DNA from 4 places in the Janibacter sp. RAF52 genome. Region 1 is predicted to be linked to each of the others. Evidence: riboswitches for the same ligand, from Rfam matches in the RefSeq annotation. Region 1 holds a riboswitch; each other region holds the start of a gene.
What was found. A riboswitch is a leader RNA that binds a small molecule or an ion and turns the genes downstream of it on or off. The one in region 1 is predicted to bind S-adenosylmethionine.

Region 1 (4,182 bases):
CCGGCGCCGGCCGTGGTCTTCGTCGTCGCGGCGGATCAGGGCTGGCAGGCGCAGAGCAGCGAACACCTCGCGGCCGTGCGGGCGCTCGGCATCACCGACGGGCTGCTCGTCATCGCCCGCTGCGACCTCGCCGACGACGACCGCATTGCAGCGGTCCGTGGCGAGGCGGGTCGGCGCCTGGCCGGGGCCGGTCTCGACGTGCCGGCGGTCGAGGTGGCAGCGTCGAAGGGGATCGGCCTCGATGACGTGCGCACCGCGCTCGCCGACCTCGCCGCCCGGCTGCCCGAGCCGGATCCCGCTGCGGCAGTGCGACTCTGGTGCGACCGGGCCTTTTCGTTATCGGGTGCGGGCACCGTCGTCACGGGCACGCTCGGGGCCGGCACGATCCGCACCGGCGACCGGCTGCTGCTGCTCGACCACGGCTCCACCCGCGAGGTGACGGTCCGCGGGCTGCACAGCCAGGACGAGGCCCGCGACGAGGTCGGGCCGGTGTCACGGACGGCCGTCAACCTGCGCCGCGTCGATCAGGTCGGGCGCACGGCCGCCCTGCTCACCCCTGGGGCCTGGGCGCTCGCCCCGACCGTCGACGTGCGGCTCACCGAGGTGGGTGGCGCGCCTGGCCGGCATTTCCCTAGGGAAATACGGAAGGAGACGCATGTCCCTAGGGAGATGCGACCGGGGACGCATGTCCCTACGGAAATACCACAGGGTGCGCACGACCTCGAGGACGGCGCGGGGCTGCCGGAGCAGGCGACGCTGCACGTGGGGTCGATCGACGTGCCGGTGCACGTGCGGCCGCTCGGTGACGACCTCGCCAGGCTGTCGGCGCGCGTAGATCTGCCGTGGCGGGTGGGCGACCGGGCGATCCTGCGCGACCCGGGCAGCCGGCGGCTGTGGGCCGTGCGGGTCCTCGACGTCGACCCGCTCCCGCTGACCCGACGCGGTGCCGCCGCCCGCCGCGCCAAGGCCCTGGCCGGAGGTGATCTCGCGACGACCCGTCTGCGCTCCCGGTCGGCAGATCGCGTCGCCACTTTCGAACGACTGGGCCTGCCGGTGCCGAGCACCGCTGTGCGGCAGGGCGACTGGCTGGTCGACTCCCGGGCGTGGGAGTCATGGCGAGCCGAGCTCGTCGAGTGGGTCGCCGCCCACCACGGTGCCGATCGCCTGAGCGCAGGGATGCCCGTCGCCGAGGCCGCCAGGGCACTGCTGCTGCCGGAGCACCTCCCTGCGCCGCTCGGCCCCGAGCTCGTCCGCAGGCTCGTCTCGGGCACCGACCTGACGATCACCGGCGGCCGGGTCCACGATCCGTCCGCGGCCGGCCTCGGTCCCGCGGAGGTGGGGGTCGCGGCGGTCGAAGGGAGGCTGCGGGACTCCCCCTTCGATGCGCCGGAACGGGGCGACCTCGACGACCTCGGCCTAGGGCCTGCTGAGCTCGCCGCGGCCGCGCGCCTCGGGCGGCTGCTGCGACTGCCCGACGACGTCGTGCTGCTGCCCGACGGTCCGGCCCGGGCGATGCGGGTGCTGGCGGGGCTGGAGCAGCCCTTCACCCTGAGCACCGCCCGGCAGGCGCTCGGCACGACCCGCCGGGTGGCCGTGCCGCTGCTCGAGCACCTCGACTCACGTGGCTGGACCCGACGGGTCGACGGATCGCTGCGCGAGGTCGCGCGCTAGCAAGTAGCCCCGGCGTGGCCCTCAGGCAGCGGCGGGAGCCACCTCGAGGGACGTCGTGACCGGCACGCCCAGCGTCAGGTTGTCGAGGACGGGGCAGTGCTCGGCGACGGCCTGCTCGAGGCGGCGGTAGTCCGCCTCGCTCGCCGGGCCGGCTACCCGGATACCCAGCTCGATCCCTTGGAAGCCGGGACGCACGGTCTCGTCGGTGCCGAAGAACCCGGCGAGGTCGATCGTGCCCTCGAGGTCGACGTCGATGGAGTCGACCGCGATGCCGAGCTTGCCGGCCCAGACCTGGTAGCTGATGACGGTGCACGAGGCGAGGGCGGCGAGCAGGTGCTCGATCGGGTTTGCGCCCCGGTCGGCGCCGCCGAGGCTCTCCGGCTCGTCGATGGTGAACTCGTGCTGGCGGGAGGTGATCGCGACCTCGGTCCCGGTGACGAGGCGCCCCTGCACGCTCGAGGTGAGGATGGTCGAGGCGGTGGCGGTGGCGGTGGCGGACATGGGTGCTCCTGTGGAGATCACGGGGCGGCAACGCCCCTCGCTTGGCCCGGTCGGTCGACCGCGCCCAGGTCCTCACCCGGGGCACCCCACCGAAGGGAGGAGGGTTGCCGCCCAGCCAGCCGGGGCTTCGCGCTGGGACTCATGACCTACCCATAACGTGACATGATCCGAACCATTACGTCCAGTTATGTATCGGAGGGTGGGACGGGGCGCCCGAGCTCAACCGTGAAGAGCGGCAGGAAGAGCTGTGCCAGCGGCCCGATGGCCACGGCGTAGAGGATCGTGCCGACCCCGACGGTGCCGCCCAGCAGCCAGCCGACGGCGACCACGGCGACCTCGATGCCGGTGCGCACACCCCGGATCGAACCACCGGTGATGCGAGCCAGGCCGGTCATCAGACCGTCGCGCGGGCCGGGTCCGAACTGCGAGCCGATGTACATGCCTGTCGCGACGCCGTTGAGCACCACGCCGCCGAGCAGCAGGACGACCCGCCAGACCGTGCCGGACGGCTCGTCGAGGATCGACAGCACGAGATCGGCCGACGGACCGATGAGCAGGGCATTGCCGATCGTGCCCAGACCGGGCTTCTGCCGCAGGGGGATCCAGCCGAGCAGCACGAGCAGCGAGACGCCGATGACGATCGTGCCGAAGCTCAGCGGGATGTGCTGCGAGACGCCGACGTGCAGCACGTCCCACGGGATCTGCCCCAGGGTCGCGCGCAGGACCATGGCCATGGACGCCCCGTAGAGGAAGAGCCCGGCGAGCAGGAGCGGCAGGCGGACGCCGAGGCGGCCGGCGCGCAGCTGCTCGAGCGGGCCGATGTCGGCGAGGGCCCGGCCGCGGGGCAGGCGGGTGGCAGCATCCTTGGTCACGGGGTCACCCTGCACCCGGGCGGCCACGATGTCGACCTTTGCCGGCCCTTCGAGACGGTCGCTGAGCGACCTCTTCAGGGACCACCTTCGAGACGGTCGCTGAGCGACCGCCCACGCGGAACGTGGGACCCGCTCAGGGACCGGGTGGCATCAGTCGCCCTCGGTCTTGCGGCCTCGGGAGACGACCTTGCGATCGGGCGTGAAGACGACCTGCGAGTCCTTGCCCTCGTAGTCGAACTGGTTGAGGAAGAAGCGGATCGCGTTGATCCGGCCGCGCTTCTTGTCGTTGGACTTGATGACCGTCCACGGCGCGTGGCGGGTGTCCGTGCGGCGGAACATCTCCTCCTTGGCCTCGGTGTAGGCCTCCCACTTGTCGAGGCTCTCGAGGTCCATCGGGGAGAGCTTCCACCGGCGCACCGGGTCGATCTGGCGGATGGCGAAGCGGGTGCGCTGCTCCTGCTGGGTCACCGAGAACCACAGCTTGGTGACGTGCACCCCGGAGTCGGCGAGCATCCGCTCGATCTTCGGGGCCTGGTCCATGAAGCCCTCGTACTGCTCGTCGCTGCAAAATCCCATGACCCGCTCGACGCCGGCCCGGTTGTACCAGGAGCGGTCGAAGAGGACGATCTCGCCGCTCGTCGGCAGGTGCTGGATGTAGCGCTGGAAGTACCACTGCCCGAGCTCGCGGTCGCTCGGCTTCGTCAGGGCGACGACGCGGGCACCACGCGGGTTGAGGTGCTCGGTGAAGCGCTTGATCGTGCCGCCCTTGCCCGCCGCGTCGCGGCCCTCGAAGAGGACGACGAACTTGCGGCCGGTGTCGTTGGCCCAGTTCTGGAACTTCAGCAGCTCGATCTGCAGCAGGTACTTCTGGACGTCGTACTCCTCGCGCTCCATGAGGGAGTCGTAGGGGTAGTTCTCCCGCCAGGTCTCGACGGCCTTGCCGTCGGGGGCGATGAGCATCGGGTCGTCGCCCTGGTCGTCACGCACGGTGTAGCCCTCGACCATGAGCCGGTCGATGTACTCGCGGAGGTTCTGCTGCATGGGTCATGGATACCAAGGTCAGGTTGACGGAAGGTGGACACCAGACGACGCGAACCCCGTGGGTCACCGTGCAGGAGGGCATCGTCCACCCGAAGGG
Region 2 (4,182 bases), on a different contig from region 1:
GTACTGCTGGAAGACGACGCCGCGGTCCAGGCCGGGTCCCGTGACGGGTGTGCCGTCGACGAGCACCTCCCCGCTGGTGGGCGTGCTCAGCCCGCCGAGCAGGTCGAGCAGGGTGGTCTTGCCCGACCCGCTCGGTCCGACGAGGGTGAGGAACTCCCCTGCCGGGACGGTGAGGCTGATGTCCTCGACGGCCCGCAGCACGCTCGCGCGCGGCTGGTCCTTCGTCGGGCGGACGACGAACTCCTTGGTGACGTGGCGCAGCTCGATGCTCGAGGTCACTTCGTCCCCTCCTTGGCCAGGTCGTTGTACTCGTTGGTGTAGATCGACGCCGGGTCGAGGTCTGCCTGGTCGACGATCCCGGTGCTCTCCAGCCAGGCCGCCCACTGGGTGAAGTCCTCGTCGGAGACCGCCCCGCCCTTCGCCGGGACACCGGTGCTCTTCCAGAAGCGGACGTTGTCGGTGCTCTCGTTGCGGTCGCGGCCCTCGATGATCCGCTCGAAGCGCGCGTGGACGGTGGCGCGGGGTGTCCTGCGGGCCCACTCGATCGCCTTGGCGACACCGGTGGTGAACTCGCGGACGGCGCCCGGGTGCTGGTCGATGAAGTCGTCACGCAGCACGTACTGGCCGCCGTTGAGCTCGTGACCGAGCACCTCGGTGTCGCGCACGAGCTCGCGGATGTCGGGCTGCGAGAGCGCCCGGTCCTGCAGGACCCCGCCGAGGGCACCGACGTCGATCTGCCGGCGACGGATGGCCTCCTCGGTGTCGTTGGGTGGCAGGACGACGAGCTGCACCTGGTCGATCTCCCGGCTGGTGAGGCCGGCCGTGGTCAGCCAGGTCTCGATGAAGGCCTCGGCGTGGGCCCCCAGCGTGTTGACGGCGATCTTCTTGCCGACGAGGTCCTTGGGCCTGCGGATTCCGCTGTCCTTGCGGACGTAGAGGCCCTGGTAGGACTTCTTGTCCGAGCCGTAGTAGTTGATGACCGCGGTGATCGGCGACCCGGCCTGCGCGAGCTTGACGATCGCTCCGGAGAATGCGCCACCGACATCGGTCTGCCCGGTCGCGACGGACTGGATGTCCTGTGGCCCGCTCACCGTCGCGCCGACGTACTCGAGGTCGATGGTCGGGAAGTAGCCGAGGTCGTCGGCCAGCTCGGGGAAGGTGACGTTGTTGGCGCTGCCCTGGTATCGGAAGGTCACGCGGCCCCCGGGCCCGGTGCCTGCGGCATCGCTCGTGGGCAGGGTGCAGCCGGCGAGGGCGGAGGTCGTCGCGATCCCGGCGAGGCCGAGCAGGACGGAGCGGCGTGAGGTGTGGGTGCTCATCAGGCCACCGCCACGGAGCGCGCGAGGAGGTCGCCGCGGTGGGCGGCCTCCGCGGCCGCGACGAGCGAGCGACCGGCGACGGCGTCGAGGAAGACGCGGGTCACCTCGGCCAGCGGGCCGGCGGCGGACTCGGCGATGCTCACCTCACCGCCGTCGTGTCGGGTGACCTCGGAGGCGAGGACGAACCACCCCGGCGTGATGGCGCTCGGCGCGAGGCTGGCGAGCACGGGGCGCAGGGCGTAGTCCACCGCGAGGACGTGGGCGGGGCTGCCGCCGGTGGCGATCGGCAGGACCACCTTGTCCTTGAGCCCGGTCTGCGGCAGCAGGTCGAGGAAGGCCTTGAGCAGGCCGCTGTACGCCGCCTTGTAGACCGGCGTCGAGACGATGACGGCATCGGCGCGGGCCAGGGTGCAGGCCGCGCGAGCGATGTCGTCGTCGTCCGTGTCGGCTCGCAGGAGCGGCTCGGCGGGCAGGTCCCGCAAGACGATCGGGGCGATGAGGTGACCGGCGCGCTGCACGCGGTGCGACAGGTCGCCGAGGACCGCCTCGGTCCGCGACGAGGTGGACGGACTGCTGGAGATGGTGGCGATGACAGCCATGGGGGTGCCTCTCTGTGGGCATGACGGATCGACGGTCGACGAAGGGGGTCTCGTCACCGGACCGGGGTTGGTGGGGGTGATGTCGCATTTCCCTAGGGAAACGCGCAGGTGGCGCCGCATCTCCCTAGGGAAATGCGCAGGTGGGGCCGTATTTCCCTAGGGAAATACGGGTTCAGGTCAGCGACAGAGCGCGCTGTTGACCCTCAGCAGGTCGACGTGGCGCCGCAGCGCCGGGCGCAGCGACCGCGGTGCGGTCCTGGCAGTGGTGCTCATGGGAGATCCCGTTTCTCGTCGGGAGGCCGGCGAGGGCCTCGCGCTTGCTCCGACCGGAAGTGACCGGAGCCAGGTCCTCACCCGGAGCACCCCACCGCGAGTTGGAGGGTTGCTGTCCAGCGAGCCGGGGCTTGACGCTGGAACTCGTGACCTGATGAAGAACCTACGCAGATCCATCTCCTACTGCAAGAGCAGGAGTTGCCTGTCTCGCGATCCGGACCCCACGAGTGCCCTTGTCCCCCAACGGGACCCAGCTGACTCGACAGGTGGTTGTGTGGTCAACCGGTAGCGCCGGGTGCCGGCAGCGCCCGGTGAGCGCCGCCGGCTCGCTGAACTCCCTGTTCAACACACAACCATCAGCAGGACGAAGGGGGCGCCGCCGCCAGCACGACGAAGGGTGGGGTCGACGCGACTCAAGGAAAAGTCCGGACTGCCTGCGCCCCGTGAGAGGCAGACCAAGCGGTCCGGACTTTTTCCCCAGCATCGACCCCACCCTTCGCCGGGCGGCCCGGTCTTCGGCAGGTCGGACGAGAGGGCTCAGCCCTGGCTGAGCATCTCCGCCGTGAGGAAGGCCAGCTCGAGACTCTGCTGGTGGTTCAGGCGCGGGTCGCACACGCTCTCGTAGCGCTTGTTGAGGTCCTCGTCGAGGATCCGCTCGGCGCCGCCGAGGCACTCGGTGACGTCGTTGCCGGTGAGCTCGACGTGCAGACCGCCGGGGACGGTGCCGAGCGCGCGGTGCACCTCGAAGAAGCCGCGGACCTCGTCGACGACGTCCTCGAAGTCACGCGTCTTGAAGCCGGACGCCGACTCGAAGGTGTTGCCGTGCATCGGGTCGCAGATCCAGGTGACCATCGCACCGGAGTCGCGGACCTTTTCGACGATGGCGGGCATCGCCTCGCGGATCTTGCCGGCACCCATGCGGGTGATGAAGGTCAGGCGGCCGGGCTCGCGGTGCGGGTCGAGCAGGTCGATGATCCGCAGCAGCTCGTCGGGGTCGGCCTTGTCGGAGACCTTCATGCCGATGGGGTTGCGGATCCGGCTGACGAAGTCGAGATGCGCGTGGTCGATCTGACGCGTCCGCTCCCCGATCCACAGGAAGTGACCCGAGGTGTCGTAGAGGTTGCCGGTGCGCGAGTCGACGCGGGTCATCGGGCGCTCGTAGTCGAGGAGCAGCGCCTCGTGGGCGGACCAGAACTCGGTCGCCCGCATCGCCTCGAAGTCGACACCGCAGGCGGCCATGAAGCGCATCGCCTTGTCGATCTCGCGGGCCAGGCCCTCGTAGCGCCGGTTGGCGGCGTTGGAGACGAAGCCGACATTCCAGTCGTGCACGCGGCGCAGGTCGGCGAAGCCGCCCTGGGTGAAGGCGCGCACGAGGTTCAGCGTCGCCGCACTCGTGTGGTACCCGCGCAGCAGGCGCTGCGGGTCGGGCTCGCGCGACTCGGGGGTGAAGGCGAAGTCGTTGACCATGTCGCCGCGGTAGGCGGGCAGGGTGACGCCGTCGCGGGTCTCGGCGTCCTTGCTGCGGGGCTTGGCGAACTGCCCCGCCATCCGGCCCATCTTGACGACGGGCATGCCAGCGCCGTAGGTGAGCACGGCGGCCATCTGCAGCACGGTCTTGATCCGGTCGCGGATGTTGTCGGCGGTGGCGTGGACGAAGGTCTCGGCGCAGTCGCCACCCTGGAGCACGAAGGCCTCACCGACGGACGCCGCAGCCATCCGGTCGCGCAGGTCGTCGCACTCGCCGGCGAAGACGAGCGGTGGATAGGTCGCCAGCTGCGCCACGGCACTGTCGAGGGCCGCACGGTCCGGCCAGCTCGGCTGCTGCGCGGCAGGCAGGTCGCTGTCGATGGTGGCGGCGGTCATGGGGGCGGGCACTGCAGTGGTCACCCCCACAGGATAGGCCGGGCGTGGCGGCGCCTCGGCACCCGTCCACGCACAGGACCGAAGGGAGGTCACTCCGGCTTGTCGAGTCCCCGGCTGATCGCGAAGCG
Region 3 (4,182 bases), on a different contig from region 1:
CCCGTCGACATCGTGCCCGAGGGCCTGCTGCTCGCCTTCGGCCTCGTCGACGACGTGCTCGTCATCGGGTGGCTGGCGACGACCCTCGTGCGTGAGACCGAGGACTTCATCGCGTGGGAGCAGGGCGCCACCGCGGCCGCGGCCGGTGCGCACCACGGCGCCCCGCAGTGGGAGCAGCCGATCCCGTCGTACGTCGTCCCCGACTGATCCACAGGTCCGGAGGCGTCCGAGCGGCCCTCCACAGCCACGACTGGCCCCTGCCGGCGCGCGTCGGCAGGGGCCAGATTCGGTGCATGACACAGATCGTGAGACCCCGCGACGCCGCCGAGCTCGCCGTCCTGATGCCCTACCAGCTCGGGTTCCACCCCGGGCCCTCCGTTTGCCTGACGCTCATGCGCGAGCGGCGCCTCGGTCTGCTCCAGCGGCACGACCTCGTCGCCGAGCCGGACGTGGCTCGGCGTGTGGCCGCGGAGGCCGTCGCCATCGCGCTCCGGGAGGGGGCGAGCAGCGTGCTGCTCATGGCCTTCGAGGACGACGAAGGGCAGTCCCTTGCCCTGCGAGCGGCGATGACCGCGGCGGCTCTCGAGGCCGGGCTGCCGGTGCACCAGCACCTCGTCGTCCGCGACGGCCACTGCCACACCGTCGACGGCCCTGGGGCGGGCCGTGCCCTGCGGCTCCCGCGACCCGAGGACGTGCCGGCGGTCGCTCCCTTCGTCGAGGCGGGGGTCTGCCCGGTACCCAGTCGGGATCACCTCGTGCGGGGGGTCCTCGCGGAGCGGGACGAGACGAGGGCGGCCGCCGTGGCCGTGGCGGCCAGCCCGCTGGGCGTGCGTCCCCGGGTCCCGGAGATCGCCACGGCCTGGACCCGGCTGCTCGACCCCGACGCCGGGGCCCGGCCCGTGGGAGACCTGGCCGACCGCGACCTGCTGGTGATCGCGAGGTCACTGCAGCTCGTCCCCTGGCGCGATGCCCTCCTCGCCGTGCTCTGTCCCGGGACCATGCCCCTGAGGGGGGTCGACGAGCACTGGATCTCGCTCGCGCTCGAGGTCACGAGGTGGTGCCCGTGGGTCCTCGGGGACGACGAGCTCGTGCCGGAGGTGGGGGAGCACCACGACGGGGTGCTCGCCGTCCGCACCCGGCTGCTCGAGCTGGCGCGTCTCGTCCCGGCCGAGCTCACCCCACCCCTGCTGACCTGCGCGGCGCACCTCGCGTGGTGGACGGGCGACGGCACGGTCACGGGGGTGTGCCTCGAGCGGGCTCTGCAGGTCGACCCCGACTACCGGCTCGCGGGGCTCATGCTCGAGCTGCTCTCCCACGGGGTCCGGCCGTGGGAGACGCCCAGGGTCGCCTGACCGGAGCAGGCCCCGTCCGCGCTGCGGACCCGGCTCGATCCGGCCGCCCGGGTGAGGTTAGAGTTGGCGCCAGGTCATGAGTGTCAGCGTCAAGCCCCGGCTAGCTGGCCGGCAACCCTCCTCGCGACGGGGTGCCCCGGGTGATGACCCGGCCGCATCGGAGTGATGTGGCAAGGCGAGACCCGGGAGCCCTCTCATGAGCGTATCCACCACACGGCCCACCACCTCTGCCCTCTGGCGTGACGACCACCCGTCCGGCGACCGCCTCTTCCAGCCCATCGGTGACCTCGTCGTCGAGTCGGGCGAGGTGCTGCCCGACGTCGTCCTGGCCTACGAGACGTGGGGACGGCTCTCGCCCTCCCGCGACAACGCGGTGCTCGTCGAGCACGCGCTCACCGGTGACAGCCATGTGGTCGGTCCTGCGGGCGAAGGTCACCCGACACCGGGATGGTGGCCCGGGCTCGTCGGGCCCGGCGCCCTCCTCGACACCGACGACTTCTTCGTCATCGCGATCAACGTGCTCGGTGGGTGCCAGGGCAGCACCGGCCCCGCGTCCCCCGGACCAGACGGCCGTCCGTGGGGCAGTCGCTTCCCGCGGCTGACCATCCGCGACCAGGTGACGGCCGAGGCGCGCCTTGCCGACGCCCTCGACATCCCGAGCTGGCACACCGTCATCGGTGGCTCGATGGGCGGCATGCGCACGCTCGAGTGGGTCGCCTCCTACCCGGACCGGGTCGGTACCGCGGTGGCCCTCGCATCGACCGCCTACGCCACCGCCGAGCAGATCGGCTGGAGCCAGACGCAGATCCACGCCATCCGCAACGACCCGTGGTTCGCCGGCGGCGACTACTACGGGCACCCGCAGGGCCCGGAGGTCGGCCTGGGCATCGCGCGGCGGATCGCACACATCACCTACCGCAGCGAGATCGAGCTGCACGACCGCTTCGGTCGTGATGTCCAGGACGAGGCGCCGGGGGAGAGCGGCCGGCCGCGCTACGCGGTCGAGAGCTACCTCGACCACCACGGGGGCAAGCTGGCGGCGCGCTTCGACGCCAACTCGTACATCGTGCTGTCCGAGGCGATGAACTCCCACGACATCGGACGCGACCGGGGTGGCATGGCGGCGGCGCTGGCCCCCTTCGCCGGCCGGCTCGTCGTCGTCCCGGTGGACTCCGACCGGCTCTACCCGCCCCGGCTCTCGGACGAGATCGCGCGGGCCCGACCGGGCACGGAGCAGGCGATGATCCGCTCCGTCGTCGGCCACGACGGCTTCCTCACCGAGGTCGACCAGGTGGCCGCGCTCCTGGGCCAGGTCGTCGCAGGACGGCCCCTCGTCGACACGAGGAGCCGGAGTGAGACAGGTCACGGCGGTGCGGTGTAGCGTCTGGCCAAGACCCGTCCAGCAGCACTAGCCAGTCGAGGAGCAACGATGACCATCGTCGTGGGGTACGTGTCCACCAAGGAGGGCGAAGCCGCCCTGGAGCGAGCCTTCGAGGAGTGCCGTCTGCGCAAGGACAAGCTCGTCGTCATCCACTCCGACCGCGGTGGCGCCGGACTGAGCGGCGACAGCGCCCGCAAGAACGAAGAGGACCTCAAGCAGGTCCGCAGCCGCCTCGACGAGGCCGGTGTCGAGGGCGAGGTGCGGGGGCTCGTCCGCGGCAAGGAGCCGGCCGAGGACCTCATCGTCGTCGCCGAGGAGACCGGCGCCAGCCTGATCATCATCGGACTGCGCAAGCGTACGCCGGTCGGCAAGCTCATCCTCGGCTCCAACGCGCAGCGAGTGCTGCTCGACGCGCCCTGCGACGTGCTCGCCGTCAAGGCGCGCTGAGACACGGACACCGATCAGCGGGCACCCCGACGGGGTGCCCGCTGACGCGTTGACGCAGACCTCGTTTTATAATGGTGATGAGCCCAGCGCACAGCGACCGGGCGAGTCGGGTCGACGGGGTCACACGCCACCCCCCTTCGATGCCGGCGGAATCCCCCGTGACGAAAGGTTGTTGGTGACTGCTGTGTCCCCACGGTCGGACGAGGCGCAGGACTCCCTCCCCAAGGAGTTTTCGCACCCATCGCTCCAGGAACTGGTCCGTGTGGGCCACACGACCGGATCCATCACCAGCGACCAGCTCCAGGCCGCTTTCACCGACGCGAAGGTCAGCCCGAGCCGGGGCAGGGTCGTGCTGCGCGCGCTCGGTGACCAAGGAATCGAGGTTCAGGTGCCACCGTCCACCCCCGCCAAGAAGACTGCGGCGAAGAAGACCACCGCGAAGAAGGCCGCGACCAAGAAGGCCGCCGCCCCCGCGAAGAAGGCTGCCGCCACCAAGACCGCTGCTGCCACGAAGAAGGCTGCGGCGCCGGCGAAGAAGACCGCCGCCAAGAAGGCGACCGCCACCAAGGCTGCTGCCGCTGCTGCGGCCGAGCCGGTCAAGAAGGCTGCGCCGGCCAAGACGGCCGCCGCGAAGAAGGCCGCCGCCAAGAAGGCCGCGGCCAACCCGACGACGACGACCGCCGAAGAGCCGGAGCCCGGTGAGGACGACGTCCTCCACGAGGACCCCAAGGCGGCGAAGAAGCCCGAGCAGGAGCCGGACGAGAAGTCGGGCTTCACGATCAGCAACGACGACGAGGACGACGCGCCCGCGCAGCAGGTCGTGACGGCCGGCGCCACCGCCGACCCGGTCAAGGACTACCTCAAGCAGATCGGCAAGGTCGCGCTCCTCAACGCCGAGCAGGAGGTCGAGCTCGCCAAGCGCATCGAGGCCGGTCTCTTCGCCGAGGAAAAGCTCGCCTCGGGCGAGAAGATCGAGATGAAGTTCAAGCGTGAGCTGTGGTG
Region 4 (4,182 bases), on a different contig from region 1:
TCGCGACCTACCTCGCGACCGATCGCGCCGTCGTCGAGATGCCGGTGTGGGACGGGCTGGCGATCGCCGGTTGATCGACCCGACGCCGCCTCACTCGTGCGCGGACCGACCGAGCAGCTCGTCGACCTGGGCGGCCACCTCCGCGCCGATCGCCCGGGTGAAGCCCTCCGGGTCCTCGTGGGCCGCGGGGGACTCCTCGACGATGACGTCGACGAGCCCGTCCTCGAGCATGTGTCGGGCGCCGACCCGCTGGCGGGCGGCGAGCAGAGCGGCGTGCTCGGTGTCCTTGAAGACGATGGCGCTCGCCCCCTCCGGCGGCAGCGGCGAGAGCCAGGCATTGCCGGCGGCGACGACCCGCTGCGCGGGCAGCAGCGCCAGCGCGCCCCCGCCGGTGCCCTCGCCGAGCAGCACGGACACGCTCGGCACGTCGAGCGCCGTCATGTCGGCGATGCACCGGGCGATCTCCCCGGCGAGAGCGCCCTCCTCCGCCCGGGGGGAGAGGTCGGCGCCGGGGGTGTCGATGACGGTCACGAGGGGCAGGCCGAGCTCGCGGGCCATCCGCATGCCGCGACGGGCCTCGCGCAGCGCGGCCGGGCCCATCGACTCGGCGACCTGGTAGCGGCGGTCCTGGCCGACGAGCACGCACGGCCGCGAGCCGAAGGAGGCCAGAGCGAGCATGACCCCCTTGTCCGACTCGCCGTAGCCCGTGCCGTTGAGCGGGATGACGTCGTCTGCGGCGTGCCGCAGCAGCTCCCGCACACCGGGGCGGTCCCCCCTTCGGGTCGTCTCGATGGCCCCCCAGACCGCGGCGACCTCCTCCTCGTCGGGCTCCGGCCGCGAGACGAAGGGAGCGATCCGCCACGTCGGGTGCTCGGTCGGGTCGGCGTGCCGGTGGGTCGTCGCCGACAGCATCGTCAGGGCGCGCGCCGCGATGCCGGCCAGCTCCTCGAGGGGGACGACGGCGTCGACGATGCCCTTGTCCACGAGGTTTTCGGCGACTTGGACGCCCTCCGGGAAGGGGACGCCGTTGACCGTCTCGTAGACGACCGGGCCGAGGAAGCCGATGAGCGCCCCGGGCTCGGCGATCGTCATGTGAGCCAGCGACCCCCACGAGGCGAAGACGCCGCCGGTCGTCGGGTGCCGCAGGTAGGCGAGGTAGGGCAGGCCGGCCGCCTTGTGCGCCACGACCGCGGCCGAGATGTCGACCATCGTCATGAAGGCCGGGGTGCCCTCCTGCATCCGCGTACCACCGCTGGCGGTCGCCGCGATGAGTGGCAGCCGCTCGGTCGTCGCACGCCGGACCGCCGAGACGATCCGGCCCGCGGCCGCCCGTCCGATCGACCCGCCGAGGAAGCGGAACTCGCCGACGATGAGGGCGACGTCGTGACCCTGGATCCGGGCCCGCCCGGTGAGGATCGACTCGTCGGTGCCGGCGCGCTCGGCCGCGGCCGCCATCGCCGACCGGTAGGTGTCGTCGAGGCCGGAGGTGTCGATCGGCTCGTCCCACGTGACGAAGCTGTCCGGGTCGACGACCGCGTCGATGAGCTGCTGGGCACCAGGGCGCTGGGGACTCATGGCAGTGATGGTGCCACCCACGAGGGTGGGTAACCTTGCCCGGTGCTTGTGCCCCTGACCACTGCCGTGATGGTCGCCGTCGCCGCCCTCGGGCTCGTGGCCCTGATCTACCTCGCGCTCGACCGCCCCGTCGACGACGGGCTCCTGCTCGTCGCGGCGCTCGTCGAGCTGGGTCTGCTCGTGCTCGCGGTGACGACGGCGGTCGTCCACGGCCGCGTCACCGGGACGGGGGAGGGCGCGACGATGCTCGCCTACGCCCTGACCCTCCCGATCATCCCGCCGGTCGTCGTCTTCATCGCCCTCAAGGAAAAGACCCGCTGGGCCATGGGCGTCGTCATCGCCGGTGCCTTCACCGTCGGGGTCATGACCTACCGCATCCTCCAGATCTGGCAGACCAGTGGCCCCGCCTGAGGTCAGCACCGGGACCGGGCCGGGCCGGGTCGTCGTCGCCGTCTACGGAGTGCTCGCGCTCGCCGCGACCGGGCGCTCGATCCTGCAGATCACCCAGTACTTCGACCGGGCCCCGCTCGCCTACGTGCTGTCGGCGTGCGCCGCCCTCATCTACGTCGTCGCGACCATCGCCCTGGCGAAGGGGGGACCCTCCGGTGCCCGCGTGGCCACCGGCGCGATCCTCGTCGAAGCGGTCGGCGTCGTCACCGTCGGGACCCTGTCCTTCGTGCGGCCCGAGCTCTTCCCCGACAAGACCGTCTGGTCCCACTACGGGTCCGGCTACGGCTACCTGCCGCTCGTCCTCCCCTTCGTCGGGCTGTGGTGGCTCCACCGGGTGCGCGCCCGCTAGGTGAGACGGAGGCTGGTGCGCGCCAGCCCTTTTCCTATCATCGCAGCAGGTCTTGAGCGCCAGCGCGAAGCCCCGGCTCGCTGGCCGGCAACCCTCCTCCGCGGTGGGGTGCCCCGGGAGACGACCTGGTCCGCGACGTCCGTCGCGGTCAAGCGCGCACATCTCAAGGAGCAGACATGTCCGACCCCTCCACCTGGAGCTTCGAGACCCAGCAGATCCACGCCGGCCAGGCGCCCGACCCGACGACTGGTTCGCGGGCGCTGCCGATCCACGCGACGACCTCCTACGCCTTCAAGGACACCGAGCAGGCGGCGAACCTCTTCGCGCTCAAGGAGTTCGGCAACATCTACACGCGGATCATGAACCCCACCCAGGACGCGGTGGAGCAGAAGATCGCCGCGCTCGAGGGTGGCGTCGGTGCGCTGCTCACGGCGTCGGGCATGTCCGCGACGCACCTCGCCCTGGTCAACATCGCCGAGGCGGGTGACCACATCGTCGCCAGCGCCGCGCTCTACGGCGGCACGATCAACCTGCTGAAGTTCACCCTGCCGAAGTTCGGCATCGAGGTCTCCTTCGTCGAGGACCCGAGCGACCTCGAGCAGTGGCGCGCGGCGGTCAAGCCCAACACCAAGGCCTTCTTCGGCGAGACGATCGGCAACCCCAAGCCGGTCGTGCTCGACATCGCCGGCATCGCCGAGGTCGCCCACGAGGCCGGGGTGCCGCTCGTCGTCGACAACACGATCGCCACGCCCTACGTGCTGCGCCCCCTCGAGCACGGTGCGGACGTCGTCGTCCACTCGGCGACGAAGTACCTCGGCGGCCACGGCACCGCGATCGCCGGCGTCATCGTCGACGGCGGGACCTTCGACTACGCGGCCGACCCGGAGAAGTTCCCCAACTACAACCAGCCCGACCCGAGCTACCACGGGCTGCGCTTCGGCCCCGACCTCGGCGTCAACGGCGCGCTCGGGGCCAACCTGTCCTTCATCCTCAAGGCACGCGTGCAGCTGCTGCGCGACATCGGCCCGGCGATCTCGCCCTTCAACGCCTTCCTCATCGGGCAGGGCATCGAGACGCTCAGCCTGCGCATCGAGCGGCACCTCGACAACACCCGCAAGGTCGTCGACTTCCTCTCCGGCCACGCGCAGGTCGAGGCGGTCAACTGGGCGTCCATCGAGGGCTCGGCGAGCTTCGAGCAGGCGCAGCGCTACACGCCGAAGGGGGCCGGTGCCGTCATCTCCTTCGAGATCGCCGGCGGCCTCGAGGCAGGCAAGAAGTTTGTCGAGGGGCTCACCCTGCACAGCCACCTGGCCAACATCGGTGACGTGCGCTCGCTCGTCATCCACCCGGCCTCGACGACCCACTCGCAGGGTCCGGAGGAGGACCGGCTCGCCGCCGGCGTCACCCCCGGCCTCGTCCGTCTGGCGGTCGGTCTCGAGAGCATCGAGGACATCGTCGCCGACCTCGAGCAGGGCTTCGCCGCCGCGAAGTGATCTTCGGTCCCTGAGGAGGCGAGGAACCTCGGTCCCTGAGGAGGCGAGGAACCTCGGTCCCTGAGGAGGTGAGGAACGAGCCGTCTCGAAGGGCCATCTCGAAGGGCGCACCGAGGGGCCTGTGGAGAACTCCACGGGCCCCTCGGCGTTTTTTCCTAGCGTGTGGGGCATGGGCGGACAACGCATCTCCATCGACAGCGAGGGCATCGCGGGGCTGGGTCGACAACTGACGGCGATCGCCGACTACCTCGAAGAGAAGGCGGCCAAGGCCAACAACGAGGCGGTCGAGACCTTCGGCTTCCCGAGCTGGACCGG

Region 2: it holds a riboswitch for S-adenosylmethionine, as region 1 does, so the genes downstream of both, ssuE (NADPH-dependent FMN reductase) here and AB4Y78_RS08695 (OsmC family protein) in region 1, are expected to answer to the same signal.
Region 3: it holds a riboswitch for S-adenosylmethionine, as region 1 does, so the genes downstream of both, metX (homoserine O-acetyltransferase MetX) here and AB4Y78_RS08695 (OsmC family protein) in region 1, are expected to answer to the same signal.
Region 4: it holds a riboswitch for S-adenosylmethionine, as region 1 does, so the genes downstream of both, AB4Y78_RS01290 (bifunctional o-acetylhomoserine/o-acetylserine sulfhydrylase) here and AB4Y78_RS08695 (OsmC family protein) in region 1, are expected to answer to the same signal.

Annotation. Positions count from the first base shown of each region.
Region 1 covers NZ_JBFRDY010000005.1:130,921-135,102, forward strand. The annotation lists gene AB4Y78_RS08690 (SelB domain-containing protein) at 1-1,671, shown strand, start outside; gene AB4Y78_RS08695 (OsmC family protein) at 1,693-2,172, opposite strand; SAM riboswitch class IV at 2,205-2,319, opposite strand; gene yczE (membrane protein YczE) at 2,358-3,044, opposite strand; gene ppk2 (polyphosphate kinase 2) at 3,195-4,085, opposite strand.
Region 2 covers NZ_JBFRDY010000001.1:484,432-488,613, reverse strand. The annotation lists gene AB4Y78_RS02320 (ABC transporter ATP-binding protein) at 1-279, opposite strand, end outside; gene AB4Y78_RS02315 (ABC transporter substrate-binding protein) at 276-1,319, opposite strand; gene ssuE (NADPH-dependent FMN reductase) at 1,319-1,918, opposite strand; SAM riboswitch class IV at 2,227-2,343, opposite strand; gene AB4Y78_RS02305 (class II 3-deoxy-7-phosphoheptulonate synthase) at 2,729-4,054, opposite strand; gene AB4Y78_RS02300 (response regulator) at 4,144-4,182, opposite strand, start outside.
Region 3 covers NZ_JBFRDY010000001.1:287,470-291,651, forward strand. The annotation lists gene AB4Y78_RS01335 (YkvA family protein) at 1-207, shown strand, start outside; gene AB4Y78_RS01340 (DUF4192 domain-containing protein) at 294-1,352, shown strand; SAM riboswitch class IV at 1,425-1,535, shown strand; gene metX (homoserine O-acetyltransferase MetX) at 1,549-2,733, shown strand; gene AB4Y78_RS01350 (universal stress protein) at 2,782-3,180, shown strand; gene AB4Y78_RS01355 (RNA polymerase sigma factor) at 3,356-4,182, shown strand, end outside.
Region 4 covers NZ_JBFRDY010000001.1:271,269-275,450, forward strand. The annotation lists gene AB4Y78_RS01270 (hypothetical protein) at 1-74, shown strand, start outside; gene AB4Y78_RS01275 (carboxyl transferase domain-containing protein) at 91-1,575, opposite strand; gene AB4Y78_RS01280 (hypothetical protein) at 1,618-1,986, shown strand; gene AB4Y78_RS01285 (hypothetical protein) at 1,973-2,374, shown strand; SAM riboswitch class IV at 2,423-2,535, shown strand; gene AB4Y78_RS01290 (bifunctional o-acetylhomoserine/o-acetylserine sulfhydrylase) at 2,551-3,867, shown strand; gene AB4Y78_RS01295 (hypothetical protein) at 4,037-4,182, shown strand, end outside.